Regions from separate parts of the Clostridium nitrophenolicum genome, predicted to be linked through region 2. Evidence: a T-box and tRNA genes for the amino acid it is inferred to sense, from the RefSeq annotation. Region 2 holds a T-box; the other holds one or more tRNA genes.

What was found. A T-box is a leader RNA that pairs with one kind of tRNA and senses whether it is charged. The one in region 2 lies ahead of leuS (leucine--tRNA ligase), so its partner is inferred to be a tRNA-Leu.
Region 1: it encodes a tRNA-Leu, which carries the amino acid that the T-box ahead of leuS (leucine--tRNA ligase) is inferred to sense. The anticodon was not compared.

What each region holds. Positions count from the first base shown of each region.
Region 1 covers NZ_AP042469.1:5,447,119-5,454,556, forward strand. The annotation lists gene ftsH (ATP-dependent zinc metalloprotease FtsH) at 1-703, opposite strand, end outside; gene hpt (hypoxanthine phosphoribosyltransferase) at 786-1,331, opposite strand; gene tilS (tRNA lysidine(34) synthetase TilS) at 1,332-2,720, opposite strand; gene spoIIE (stage II sporulation protein E) at 2,898-5,285, opposite strand; tRNA gene ACZ5N4_RS25855 (tRNA-Met) at 5,595-5,671, opposite strand; tRNA gene ACZ5N4_RS25860 (tRNA-Met) at 5,685-5,760, opposite strand; tRNA gene ACZ5N4_RS25865 (tRNA-Leu) at 5,765-5,853, opposite strand; tRNA gene ACZ5N4_RS25870 (tRNA-Met) at 5,863-5,939, opposite strand; tRNA gene ACZ5N4_RS25875 (tRNA-Met) at 5,952-6,027, opposite strand; tRNA gene ACZ5N4_RS25880 (tRNA-Leu) at 6,032-6,120, opposite strand; gene ACZ5N4_RS25885 (S1 domain-containing RNA-binding protein) at 6,258-6,665, opposite strand; gene ACZ5N4_RS25890 (FtsB family cell division protein) at 6,728-7,000, opposite strand; gene yabQ (spore cortex biosynthesis protein YabQ) at 7,084-7,438, opposite strand, start outside.
Region 2 covers NZ_AP042469.1:94,843-102,280, reverse strand. The annotation lists gene ACZ5N4_RS00535 (sensor histidine kinase) at 1-620, opposite strand, end outside; gene ACZ5N4_RS00530 (LytR/AlgR family response regulator transcription factor) at 670-1,407, opposite strand; gene ACZ5N4_RS00525 (class IV adenylate cyclase) at 1,636-2,196, shown strand; gene ACZ5N4_RS00520 (DUF5685 family protein) at 2,230-3,108, shown strand; gene ACZ5N4_RS00515 (J domain-containing protein) at 3,092-3,691, shown strand; gene ACZ5N4_RS00510 (hypothetical protein) at 3,710-4,228, shown strand; tRNA gene ACZ5N4_RS00505 (tRNA-Gln) at 4,342-4,416, shown strand; T-box leader at 4,519-4,728, shown strand; gene leuS (leucine--tRNA ligase) at 4,863-7,301, shown strand; gene yjbM (GTP diphosphokinase) at 7,323-7,438, opposite strand, start outside.

The DNA of each region.
Region 1 (7,438 bases), 420 kb from region 2:
CACCTACAAACATTTCAACAAAGTCTGAACCGGATATACTGAAAAATGGCACTCCAGCTTCTCCTGCTATAGCCTTTGCTAGAAGAGTTTTTCCTGTACCTGGAGGTCCCACAAGTAGTACCCCCTTAGGTATTCTTGCTCCCATCTCTATATACCTTTTAGGCTGTTTTAAGAAATCAACTATCTCTGCTAATTCAGCTTTTTCTTCATCTGCTCCTGCAACATCACTAAAAGTGACCTTTTTCTTATCAGGTGTAGCCATTTTAGCTCGGCTCTTCCCAAAATTCATAACATTTCGGTTTCCTCCACCACCCTGTGATTGCTGCATGAACATAAACCAAAATGCTACAAGCATCAATATCAAAAGTACCGTAGGCAAATACTGTACCCACATAGGTACTGCTGCTGGCTTAACATAGATCTCCTTAACACTTCCATCCTTAGGATGTTCTCCTATAAATTGAAACAGTCTTTCTGATGGAACTACAGTCTCATATTGCTGACCATCCTTTAGCGATCCTACTATTGTCATTTTATCTTCTTTTACTTCGAAACTCGTTACTTTATTCTCTAACCAATATTTCTGAAAGTCATTAAAATTTATGGCTGTTGCACCTTCATTAGTTCTCACAAGCATTAGTGCTGCAAGAATTACTAATACAAATACTATAACCCAGGCCGTTGCGCTTGAAAATTTTTTCATTATAGGCCCCCCTCTCTTTCTAGTTTTATATTGTAAAATTGTATCATAATGCAGATTTCATTACAATAAATTCAGCATTAATTTACTGATAAACCTCCTCCTTTAATATACCGATATACGGTAAATTTCTATACTTTTCTGCGTAATCAAGACCATAACCTACTAAAAAATAATCTGGAACAACAAAACCCATATACCTAGCATTAATTTCAACCATTCTTCTTTCAGGTTTGCTCAAAAGACATGCTATCTCAAGACTAGCAGGTTTTCTACCTTTTAGATATTCTATTAGGTATGCTAATGTTGTTCCTGAATCTATTATATCTTCTACTATTAAAACATGCTTACCTTCTATTTCAAAATCTAAATCCTTTAGAATTCTTACTATTCCTGAGGTTTTACTTGAATTGCCATAGCTCGATACTGCCATAAAATCCATAGTACATGGTATAGTTATTTCTTTTAATAGATCTGCCATGAACGGAACAGATCCTTTTAATATTCCAACTAGCATTAAATCTTTCCCATCATAGTCTTTGCTTACTTGTTGACCTATTTCTCTTATTTTTGTTCTAAGTTGTTCTTCTGTAAGCAATACTTCTCTTATATCCTGTTGCATGCAATTCATTTAGGCTTCCTCACTTTCAATTATTATTTTCAAAATTTTTTTTGTATTTTTGTCAACTTTAAAAAGTTCACTAACCCTATATCCTACTACCCACGCAATTTCTCCACCAAAACATATAAGTGGAATTCTATCTCTTTCGTCTTTCGGCACTTTTAGATCTATAAATAAATCTTTTAATTTTTTGCTTCCCTTCATTCCTAAAGGTGTGAAACGATCTCCATCTTTTCTCCACCTAATTATAGTATCTCCTTTTATCTTATTATAGTCAAAATATTTAACAAAATTTTCTTGTTTCAAAAATAGATTATCTGTTTTATTAATCAGTTCTAGGGTAACTCTTAAATTAAAATCTTTTATTTCATTTAATCCACTATGTAATGTATATTCAATGCCATCATTTTTTATATTTTGTTCTTTCTTCTTATAGACAGATATATCTCCATAATTATTTTGTATATGTATTTTGTTTGGAAGGGTCAGCATCTTACCTGTAGCATTTTTCTGAATATCAATTACATCATAAATATGAATCTTTTCAAAGTTATATAAATTGCCTGATACATTATAGAGAGCTAATCGTATAATTCTTGTAATTATAGATTCATGCTCTAAAAACGCTTCCTTAGATATTATAACCTTTTCTTTATTATCATCACAATATTTTTTATATTTTTCTTTTGCAATCATTTCTAAATAATCATTATCTACTCTTATAGTGCTAGCTAATCTATTTAGGGTCGTCACAATATCTTCATTAAAATTTTCCTTTATGTACGGTATAAGCTGGAGTCGTACTTTATTCCTTGCATATATCGGCTCTAAATTTGTTTTATCTATTCTAGGATTAATATTATTATCCTCGCAATATCTCTCAATGCTTTCTCTTGAACAATTTATTAAAGGTCTTACAAAAATGTTGTCTCTTACTGATCTTATACCAATTAGACCTTCCATTCCTGTACCTCGCATTATTCGCATCAAAACAGTTTCAGCCTGATCATTAGCGTTATGAGCTATAGCTATCTTTTGAGCTCCAAACTTACTTTTTAACTCATAAAAAAACTTATATCTTGCTTCTCTGCCCGCAGTTTCCGAGGAAATATTTCTCTTTCTTACTAGGTCATGTATATCTACTCTCTTGCTTCTAAACTCTATATTTAGACTTTCACAAAATTTCTCAACATATTTTTCATCCTCATCCGACTCTTTTCCTCTTAGACAATGATTAATATGTGCTGCATATAAAGTTATTTGCAATTGCTCTTTTAAAGCGTTTAATATATGTAAAAGGCATATAGAATCAGGGCCTCCTGATACCGCAACTATTACTTTGTCTCCCTTTTCAAACATGTTATTTTCTTTTATTGTTTTTAGAGTTGTTTCTATCAAAGTTAACACTTCCTAAAAATAGTTTGTTTAGAAATAATATATTAATTATATCATAAATAATTTTCAATGTAAGAGTTTCAACCATATATTCGTATAACGACCGTATCTTCAGCAAAACAAAAAACTAAACACGCATTTTTTCATGCGTATTTAGTTTTTGCACTTTTTATTTTTAAATCAATATAAATTATATACCTTTTGTACAATTGCCGTCATATCATCCTTTACCTTTCCACCACTTAATTCTTTTGCCTTGTTTATTATATTTTCACACAAATCTCTTGGGTCTGCATTCTTTGAATTTTTTAAAAATTCTACAATCCAATCTACCTTTCCAGCAGCCTCGCTCTCATAGTCCAGTACACCATCACTTAGCATTATTACTATGTCGCCATTTTTAAGCTTCTTTTTAGTTATATCCACATCCGGTTTATCTAAAACTCCAATAGGTAATGTTTTAGAACTTATAACCTCAACCTCATCTCCTCTTTTTATGAAACTGGCAACTGATCCTACCTTCATAAAGTCTATTTCTCCTTCATATAAGTCCATGCTACTTAAGTCAAGTGTAGAAAATTTCTCATTCTCTGAAAACTTAATAGTCATAATAGAGTTAATAGTATTTATAGCTGTAAGTTTATTAAATCCTGCCTTTGCAAACTTTTCTATCAACTCTACCGCAGCTCCACTTTCTCTCCCCGCTTGCGGTCCTGATCCCATGCCATCACTTATTATAGTCATATATGTTCCATCTGGAAGCTTGCCGAAACTATAGGTATCTCCACTATGCTTTTCTCCATTTTTACATTCAGTACTTACATATGATGCTACATGATATTTCGGCGTTTCTTCAAAAGTAACATTACATCCATTCATTAGGGGGTTTAAATTACAACCATCATCACTTACGCACATACACTTTCCAGTGACTTCATTAATTAATGGCAAAACCTTTTTTATACATAATTGCTCTCCTCCACAAGCCTCCATTGATAATTTTACAACCAATCTATCATTTTTGTTATTAAAACAGAATATATCCCTATACTGTATATTATTTTTATTCAGCATTTTTCTTATATTGTTTTCAGCCTCAGTATTGAATTTTATATTATCATCAAATTCTTTTACGATCTCCGTTACAGAATTAGCCATATTCTCTATCTGATGTGCTAAAAGTTCTCTACATTCACTTAACCTATTTCTCCACATTTCATTTATTATATAGCCATTTACAATGTCTTCAGTGTTTTTAATAAGTACAGATCGTTTAGTGCATTTTCTTTCTAATTCATATGGTATGTCCTTCTTATTTTCTTGATAATTTCCAATAAGCTCACTAAATGCATTATAGGTATAAAAGGTTTCCCTTTTCCAGCACATAGATTTCATATTACATGTTGAGCAAACTCTATCAGCAAGATTTTCTATTAATGCACTACTTTTACTTTTCATTTCTAATTTATCGTTATCTGCTAATTTTTCTAACACTTTTGACATATTAAGGAGCACATCTGAGAAGCTATTAATCTTACCAATTAATATATCTTTAACTTTGTCAACATAGTTATCCTTGAAACACTCTTGCTTTTTTTGCCAATCTAACTCTAATTCTAATTTTCTATAAATCTTTTGTGGTATAGCAAGGAAAACTGTACAACTTATAATTGATTCTATAATTTTAAATTGTACGCCTATATCTGAGTACATCTTTAGCACAGCAAATGCTACTATGTATGCTAAGCCACTCATCCACTTTCCAGTTTCTCTAAATATTCCTGATATGAGCCCACACAAGCCATATACTCCTATAGAAGTTATCATATCATTAGATGTAACCCCTATTATAGCTCCCATTGCTACACCTGCTGCCGCACCTGCTGAACTTCCTTTTACATATCCTAGTATAAGTACAAAAGTCAATGCTATAACATTTCTTATTGATACTCCATGAATGCTTGTCCCCCATGTTCCTGCTATTATAAGAGATGCAGTTACTGCCATACTTATTATTTCCTCATTAGTATATAAATGTCTTGTTTTTAATTCTTTGAAGCATATTATTGAATAATGAATAATAAAATATAATGGAAAGATACATGTAATTTCAAAAAACGAAGTCAAAAATCCTATTGCTAAACTTAACTTTACAATTAATAATTTGTAAAGTAAAAATTCTAAAAAAATTGAAAAGAATATTAGTAATAATTTTTTCTTCTGCTCTATATTCTTTAATATATAGTTTAAAACTAAAAGTGTTGCGGTTACTATGAAATATACTGGTAAGTTTTTAACATTATTATATAAAGAAACATACCCTAACAATGTTCCAATCCCCGATACTAAAGATATTTTGTTATTCTCAGAGACTATAATTGCTATTAAATAAGCTATCCCAAATGGAGCCATAAGATTTACCATAAGTACTCTGCCAACTAAAAATGCCGCTGCAAAATAGCTAATAATTTTAAAGACATCTGATAGTTCTTGAAACTTTTGTTTTTTTTCTTCGTTTTTCATTTTTTTGATTCTTTGATATGGAAAAAGCTCCACTCCGTATTGCATCACATAACACCCACCTTATTTAATTACTTTCTACATTATAACAAAGCCATTTGGAAATAAATGTCACAAAGTAGTGTTGTGATGATTTTTTTTTAGGACATATATTCCTAAGTTTCTTTTTAATTATTTTATTTAGACAATTAATCTTAAAAAAAATATTTTCCATTATATTCCATGTCGTATATTAAAGATTTCTTTTATAATTCAACATTCTTATATATCTATAACTACATGGATATCAATTTTTAAACAATCTTGTATTATCAAGAATACAATAAAAAAACCTGTGATTTACTCACAGGTTTCATTTGGTAGCGGAAATAGGACTTGAACCTACGACACTTCGGGTATGAACCGAATGCTCTAGCCAGCTGAGCTATTCCGCCATATTATTTTTTTTGGTTGCGGAGGCAGGACTTGAACCTGCGACCTTCGGGTTATGAGCCCGACGAGCTACCAGCTGCTCCACCCCGCGACATTGGTGCTGAAGACCGGAATCGAACCGGTACGGGTTTTAAAGCCCGCAGGATTTTAAGTCCTGTGCGTCTGCCAGTTCCGCCACTCCAGCAATTAATTATGGTAGCGGAAATAGGACTTGAACCTACGACACTTCGGGTATGAACCGAATGCTCTAGCCAGCTGAGCTATTCCGCCATATTATTTTTTTGGTTGCGGAGGCAGGACTTGAACCTGCGACCTTCGGGTTATGAGCCCGACGAGCTACCAGCTGCTCCACCCCGCGACATTGGTGCTGAAGACCGGAATCGAACCGGTACGGGTTTTAAAGCCCGCAGGATTTTAAGTCCTGTGCGTCTGCCAGTTCCGCCACTCCAGCACGTTGTATCGCTATCACCTAACAACATAGACTATTATATATTATATAAATATAGTTGTCAACTATATTTATTATATTTTTCAATGTAAATATTAGGCAATGTTAAAGAGGCTAAAATTAGCCTCTTCATATCATTACTAACTTGAAGTTCTTTTACAGCCTCTACCTCTTGAATCCTGATGTTTCTTTAGATCTTGAAATCTTTCTTCACTATCCTTTAAGAACTTTGTTAATCTGTCTTCAAAATTTCCTTGATTGGGTTTAGCTTTTTCTCTTTGCCAATCTATCTCTACAGGTTTATAACTTTTTGTCTCTGGAACAGCTTGTTTTATAGATAGACTTATCTTCCCATTATCATCAACTGAAATTACTTTAACTTTTACTTTATCCTTTTCCTTCAAGTAATCTCTTATATTTTTCACATAAGTATCTGAAACCTCAGATATGTGAACCAAGCCTGTTTTTCCATCGATATCCACAAATGCTCCAAAATTAGTGATATTAACTACTGTACCTTCTAGTATGCTTCCTGCCTTTAAGGTCATATTTAAAAGACTCCTCCTTAATAAAAATAATGTTTATATAAATTAAAAATTAAAAACAGAGATTAGTTTTTTGTATCTATTACAGGAGTCTCGCCTTGTTTAATAAGACCTAGCCTTTCTCGTGCCAGTTTCTCTATATACATGTCTGATTTAGACATCTTAACTTCGTCCTGCAATTTTCGGTTCTTTTCCTTAGCTTTTTGTTCTTCTATTTTTTTATCAGCTATCTGGTTTTTTATATTACGCATGGTTATTTGCTGATTAATAAATATATAACAAACGTAAGTCAATATCAAAACAAAAATTACATTTTTTCCTTTGATTTTATTTCTCATAATATAATCACCAAACTCCCAAATAGGGATTTATTTTTAAATGCTATAATTACATTTTAATTTGATTTTCAATTTTCTTCAAGTTATTTTTTATAATTTCCTTTATTTTTTATTTTAATCAAATAAATTATGGACTGAAATGGATAAAGTATTGAGTTTCTAGTCACTCTGAACACCCTTCCTAAAAACTTAAAAACTTTATATTGAGACCTTATAAAGAATCTACTGATTAGTTTCATGTATAAATATATTCCTATTCCAATCCAAAGATATACATACATTCCTATATATGCATAGTTAGTATATAATAAAAACGTAAAAACTACTACTGAAGTAAATATCCAAAATAGAGTATCTTCTATAAATGTTACAATTTTATTTGAATTGTTAAAACCTCTTATTAATCTATATAGATCAAACAATACTCCTGTTATCATC
Region 2 (7,438 bases):
TCTTCATTTATTTTTACAATATTATAACAAAGAATTAAATTTAATGTGAAAATTATTATAAGCATGCTAGTAAACATAATCATATTATTTAAAATTAAATTTTTATTATACTCCCAAACTATTTTATAAGCTAATATGTATACAATAAAATTTATTATGATATAAAATACTATTTTAAAGTTTATTTCAACTATACTATATATCTTCTTATTTGGAACAAAATAATATATTATTATAGAAAATAAAAATATAATTGATTGTATACTAATATCAAAAATAAATGAACCTACATATTTACCTGAAACGAAAAAGTCAAGTACATATATTAAAATTAATTGTAGAATCATTATTAATATCAATGTTATGCAAAATCCTAATAATGATTTTAGAAATTTTTCTTTATAAAAAAATGAGATTAGACCTACTGTGGTAATATAGCTTAAAATTATAGTGTAATTACTATGAATAGGATACGTTATAGACATTACAAATGAAGAAATAACTGCTATAGCTATATTTTTAAATAACATATCCTTTGTTTTTAAATTAAACTTACACCACAAAATCATAAAGGCGTTCAACTCAATAAATGTATTAATAAAATCCTTAGCTATTTCCATATATCTCCCCTCATTAAAGCTTAATCGTAATTCAAAGAATATATTAACTTTAGATATGTTGTTCAAACTTTTTCATTACAACATCCTTAAACTTATAACTTAAAAAAGCTTTTTCTTTACGATATCTAAAATTAAGCTCCCATACCTTGCTTGAAATATTCTCAACTTTATTAATATAATTCGTATTCACTATAAAAGATTTATGACTTTGAACTATGTTGTTACAGCTAATCATTTCTAAGGCTTTGTTTAATGAAAGCTTTTTCACTTCATAGCTGCCATTTTTAGTATATACAGTCATTATTCTGAAATTTACCTCAACAAAAATGATTTCATCAACATTTAACTTAATGCTAATACCATTTTTCAAGTTAAAAATTACATGCTTGTCTTTATTTTTTTCTTTCCTATGTATATGGCTTCCCTCAATAAGTTCTTTAGTCATTTTTATTACTTCATCTTTATCATAAGGCTTTATTATATAATCATAACAGTGAATTTCTTTAAAGGCTTGAAGCATATATTGAATATTAGTGGTTATAAAAATTATCCAATTAAATTTATATTTTTCAATTTTTCTAATTTCAAAGGCTAGCTCTAGACCAGAAGAGTTTTTTAATGAAATATCAATATAAAAGAAATCTATAAAAGTTTCCTCTAAAGTTTTTATAGCTTCCTCTTTAGATTCTGCTTCATATACATTTAAATTTTCATCTATTCCCTGTATCATTTTTACAATATTTTCTCTCTGCTTACCATCATCCTCAACTATTAATATATTAATCATAACAAATATCACCTACATTACCAATATATATACATTTTACTTGGTTTTTTTTAAATATTCAACAAAGGTTTTACAATTAAAAAAGTAAGAAGTATATTTACTTTAGATACTTTTTTCTATAAAGCAGTAGTTAAATGAACAATTTCCATTGAGAAATTTATACATATCCCAAATGACTTATGATATAATTCAAATTAATGATATACTCCAAACAAAAGAGGTGTTACCTTGAAAGAATTTGAAACAAGAATAATTAACATCAATGTAGATCAAATAAGAGATAAGCTTATGCAAATAAATGCGATTAAAGTGAAGCAAGAAAATCAGATTAACAACATATATGATTTTCAAGATAAAAGATTATTAAATAGTAAGGGATATGCCCGAATAAGAATAGTAGAAGATTTAATTAATAGCCGAAATCACTATTATATGACTACAAAAAAATTGCTAAGTCAAGATAGATATAAAGTTATGGAAGAAAATGAAACAGAAATACTAGATTCTAAAGCTGGAGAAAACATATTTAAATCATTAGGCTTAAGTCTTGTACAATCTGTAAAAAAATATAGAGAAAGCTATAAATACAAAAATACATTAATTGAAATTGATATAAACGAAAAATCCTTTTGCCCTTTTCCTTACATAGAATTTGAAACTAGTGACGATACTGAACTTGAAGAGATAGTTAACTTACTAGGATATACTATGAGCGATACTACCTCTAAAACCATATTTGAGATATTAAAAGAAGGTAATTATTCAACTAATTGTGAGCCTGGACTTTAGCTAATGCTTCTTTATTAGAAATGGAGAATTTATATGTTTGGTTACGTTACACCCTGTAAAATGGAGCTGAAAATTAAAGACTATGAAAAATTTAAGTCTTACTATTGCGGTTTGTGTAAATCTATAAAAATAAATATAGGAAACATTCCTAGAGCAGCTCTTAATTACGATATGACTTTCCTTGCTATACTACTAGATTCGCTAGACAGCAGCAAATCAACTTATACAAAACAAAGATGTGCTATACATCCACTTAAGAAAAAAATTATTCTTAAAGATAATGATTATTTAAGCTATGCTGCATTTTGTAATGTAATTTTAAGTTACTATAAGCTTTTAGATAATGTAAATGATGATAACTCTGTTAAGAGTAGACTTTTTTCTTTATTCTTTAAAAGATATTTAAAAAAGATTCCTGTTAACTTAAGAGGACACCTTATATATATAGAAAACATGTTAAATACACTATATAGCATAGAAAAAAATCCTAAAGGTAAATCAATTGATAACATCTCACATCCCTTTGCTGAGCTTACTGGTTTTATTATATCTTCCTATAAAAATGGTGAAAATAAAGATTCCTTATATTGGCTTGGCTACAATCTTGGAAAATGGATATATATAATTGATGCTTGGGATGATTTAAAAAAAGATATGTTAAATAATAAATTTAATGTTATAAATTCTTGCTTCAATGAAGATAATCTTTCTTTCGAAGAGTTTTCAAAGAAAGTAGAAAACAGAATAGACTTTATACTAGGTACTTGTGCTTCACAATGTGCATATTTTTTAAGTAAGTTGCCTTTGAAAAAGAATAAAGAACTATTGTATAATATTCTACAATATGGTCTTTTGGAAAAAATGGATAAAGTATTTAAAAGGAGTGTTTGCGACAATGAGAAATCCGTATGAAGTACTTGAAGTAAGTAAAAATGCTTCAAAAGATGAGATAAAAAGAGCCTATAGAGAATTGGCTAAAAAATATCATCCAGATCAATATGGTAACAACCCATTAAGGGAGTTAGCTGAAGATAAGATGAAAGAACTTAATGAAGCTTATGATTATCTAATGAAAAATTCTTCTAATGATTCCTATTCTACTTCTAGCTATGGGAATAATAATCAAAATAGCTCTGATATGTATCGCTCTATTGAAATGGCTATACAAAATGGTAATCTCAGATATGCAGAAGAAAATCTAAGCAGAATTACAACTAGAGATGCCGAGTGGAATTATCTTATGGGGCTGCTTAATCTAAGAAAAGGCTGGTATAATGAAGCTTACAATAATTTAAGCGTAGCATGTAACATAGAACCACAAAATGGAAAATATCGAGAAGCTTTCAATAGGCTAAATAATATGAATCAATCTTATAGGGAACCTTATTATAATAATAGAAGAAGAGATCCTGATTTGTGTAATATTTGTACTACTTTGTATTGCTTGGACTGCTGTTGTGAATGTGGTGGCGGAGACTTCATTAGCTGCTGCTAAAAATGGAGGTGTTTAATATTGGATAGAGGAACTAACAAAACTTCAAACTTATCTAAAGGCGGCCTATTTACTGCACTCGGTGTTATTTTTGTATACCTAAGCAGTATAGTACCTGTAAATAAGCTTTATTTACTAGGTATAGCATCAAGTATTATTCCTTTATCCGTTGTTACCACTAATATAAAAAATACGCTAATAGTTTACTTTGCTACATCTGTAATTTGTTTGTTTATTTCCGGCTCAAAAATTACAGTTATATCCTATATAATATTTTTCGGATTATATGGAATAATAAAATATTATATTGAAAGAATAAGAAAAATATACATTGAGTTTATATTGAAATTAGCTTTCTTTAATGTTGTTGTGCTTATAATATTTTATGCTTATAAAGCTTTTTTCCCAGGCATCATTAATATAAATATGCCTTTATATATACTCGTAGCTGGTTCTGAAATAGTATTTTTGATATATGATTATGCATTATCTCTATTTATAAGCTATATGAATAGACGCTTTATAAGAAAATTTAATTGATAAATTTATATCTATTTTAAAACAAAAACTCTTCTTTAACTAAGAGTGTTGAACTAAAATGCTATTATGATATAATAATTGGTGTAGATTTTATGTTGTTCGTGTTACAATATTGCCCATTCGCCAAGCGGTAAGGCACCTGACTCTGACTCAGGTATTCGGAGGTTCGAATCCTTCATGGGCAGCCATAGAAAGGCTCTTAGTTGTAAGAGTCTTTTTTATTTCACACAAACTTTAATGTAACCCTTGACAAAGAATTATTGATATTATAAAATTTACAATAAAGTTAATAATACGCTTTGAAAAGGAATAGTAATATTTTATCCTCTTAAGAGAGCTGTTGGCAGGTGAAAAACAGCGTTGATAATCTATGAACTCGCCTTGGAGCTTATCTGCAGAAAAGCAGATACGGATAAAACCGTTATTTTATTGAGTGAAACTAAAGTGTACTTTAGTTTAATAAGAGTGGTACCGCGGAATACAGCCTTTTCGTCTCTTTGTAAAGAGATGAAAAGGCTTTTTTTATTAGCTAAAACTATTGTAATATTATTGCAGAATACCTGCAATTGATTATTTAATGTAGTTTTTGCAATAATAACAACTATATAATAAAACAAAGTAAAGGAGCGATAATATGAGCTTTTACAATACTAAGATTGATGAAAAGTGGCAAAAAAAATGGGAAGATTCTAATCTTTATAAATTTGATGAGAATAATTTAGATAACAAGCTATATGTGCTTGAAATGTTCCCTTATCCATCAGGAAGTAAGCTTCATGCAGGTCATTGGTTTAACTATGGACCAGTTGATTCTTGGGCAAGAATGAAAAGAATGCAGGGGTATAATGTATTCCAACCAATGGGATTCGATGCTTTTGGTCTTCCTGCAGAAAACTTTGCTATTAAGACAGGAATTCATCCTAAAGATTCAACAGAAAAAAATATTGAAACCATGGAGCAACAGCTTAAGGCCATGGGTACAATGTTTAACTGGGAAAATGAGGTAGTTACTTGTAGCCCAGAGTATTACAAATGGACTCAATGGATATTTGTAAAGTTATTTGAAAACGGCTTAGCCTATAGAAAAAATGCACCTGTTAACTGGTGCCCTAGCTGTAATACAGTTCTTGCAAATGAGCAGGTTCTAGATGGTGCTTGTGAAAGATGCAGCACTGAAGTTACTAAAAAAGATCTAACTCAATGGTTCTTTAAGATTACAGACTATGCAGAACAACTGCTTGAAAAATCAGATGATTTAGACTGGCCAGAAAAAACAAAAGCTATGCAAAAACACTGGATTGGTAAATCTATTGGTGCTGAAGTAACTTTTAAAGTTGCAGACTCTGATTTAGAATTCAATGTATTTACTACAAGAGTTGATACTCTATTTGGAGTTACTTATGTAGTTATAGCACCTGAAAATGAAATTGTAGACAAAATTACTACAAATGAGTTTAAAACATTAGTAGATGAATATAAAGAAGAAGCTAAAAAGCAATCTGATATAGAAAGACAGTCAATAACTAGAGAAAAGACTGGTGTATTTACTGGAGCATATGCTATAAATCCTATAAACGGAAGAAAAGTGCCTATCTGGGTAGGTGATTACGTATTAAACACTTATGGTACTGGTTGTGTTATGGCCGTTCCTGCTCATGATGAAAGAGACTTTGCATTTGCAACAAAATACAATCTTCCAATAGAGAGAGTAATTGAAGGTGGAGATTCTCTTCCTTATGTTGAGTATGGAAAGATGATGAACAGTGGTGAGTTTGACGGACTTTCTGGCGATGAAGCTAAGGCTGCTGTTGTTAAAAAGCTTGAAACTATGACACTTGGAAAAGGAAAAGTAAACTATAGATTAAGAGATTGGTTAGTTTCAAGACAGAGATACTGGGGAGCTCCTATTCCAATAATTCATTGCGATAAGTGTGGAACCGTTCCTGTTTCTGAAAAGGATCTTCCTGTAATGCTTCCATACGATGTGGAATTTTCACCAGATGGAAAATCTCCATTATCAAAATCTGAAGATTTTATAAACACAACTTGCCCTGTATGTGGTGCACCTGCTAAAAGAGATATGGATACTTTAGATACCTTTGTATGTTCATCATGGTATTACTTAAGATATCCTGATAACAAAAATAGCGATAAAGCTTTTGATAGTGAAACAATAAATAAGATGCTTCCAGTAGATATGTATGTAGGTGGACCGGAACATGCATGTATGCATCTTTTATATGCAAGATTCTTTACTAAAGCCTTAAGAGATATGGGTTATTTAAACTTTGATGAGCCATTCTTATCATTGAGACATCAAGGGTTAATTCTTGGTCCTGATGGTCTAAAGATGAGTAAATCTAAAGGAAATACTATATCTCCTGACGATTATATAAAGGAATTTGGATCTGATGTATTTAGAATGTATCTAATGTTCGGATTTGACTACACTGAAGGTGGAGCATGGAGTGATGATGGTGTTAAATCCATTGGAAGATTTGTAGACAGAATAGAGAGAATCTTAGATTCCTGCAGAGAAGAAATAAATGATCCTAAAAATAATAAAACTACTTTAGATAAAGCAGAGAAAGAGCTTAACTATATGAGACATCATGCTATTAAAGCTGTAAGCGAGGACACTGCTAAGTTCCAATTTAACACTTCTATAGCAAGATTAATGGAATTTACAAATGCTCTTTCAAAATATGCTGGAGAAGATATTAAAAATTCTTCTTTCTTAAAAGAGACTATACTTGACTTTATAAAACTTATAGCACCATTTGCACCTCACTTTGCAGAGGAGCAATGGGAACTTTCTGGAATGTCTTACTCAGTATTTAATGAAAATTGGCCTACATTTGACTCTACGGCTTTAATAAAAGATGAAGTTGAAATAGCGATTCAGGTTAATGGAAAAATAAAGGCTAAAGTAAATATAGCTACAGGATTAACTGAAGATCAAATAAAAGAAGCTGCACTTGATAATGACGATATAAAAGCCTCTATAGAAGGAAAAGAAGTTAAAAAAGTTATAGTTGTCAAAGGTAGACTTGTAAATATTGTTGTAAAATAAAATTTGGGGCCTTATGGCCCCTTACCTATACATCTCTAATATCTTTTCTGTGGATTTTAAAAGACTAGCAAGTTCATTTACCTCACCCTCTTCAATGAGCTTATTCAACTGTATTTGAAGTCTTGTAGATTCTGCAA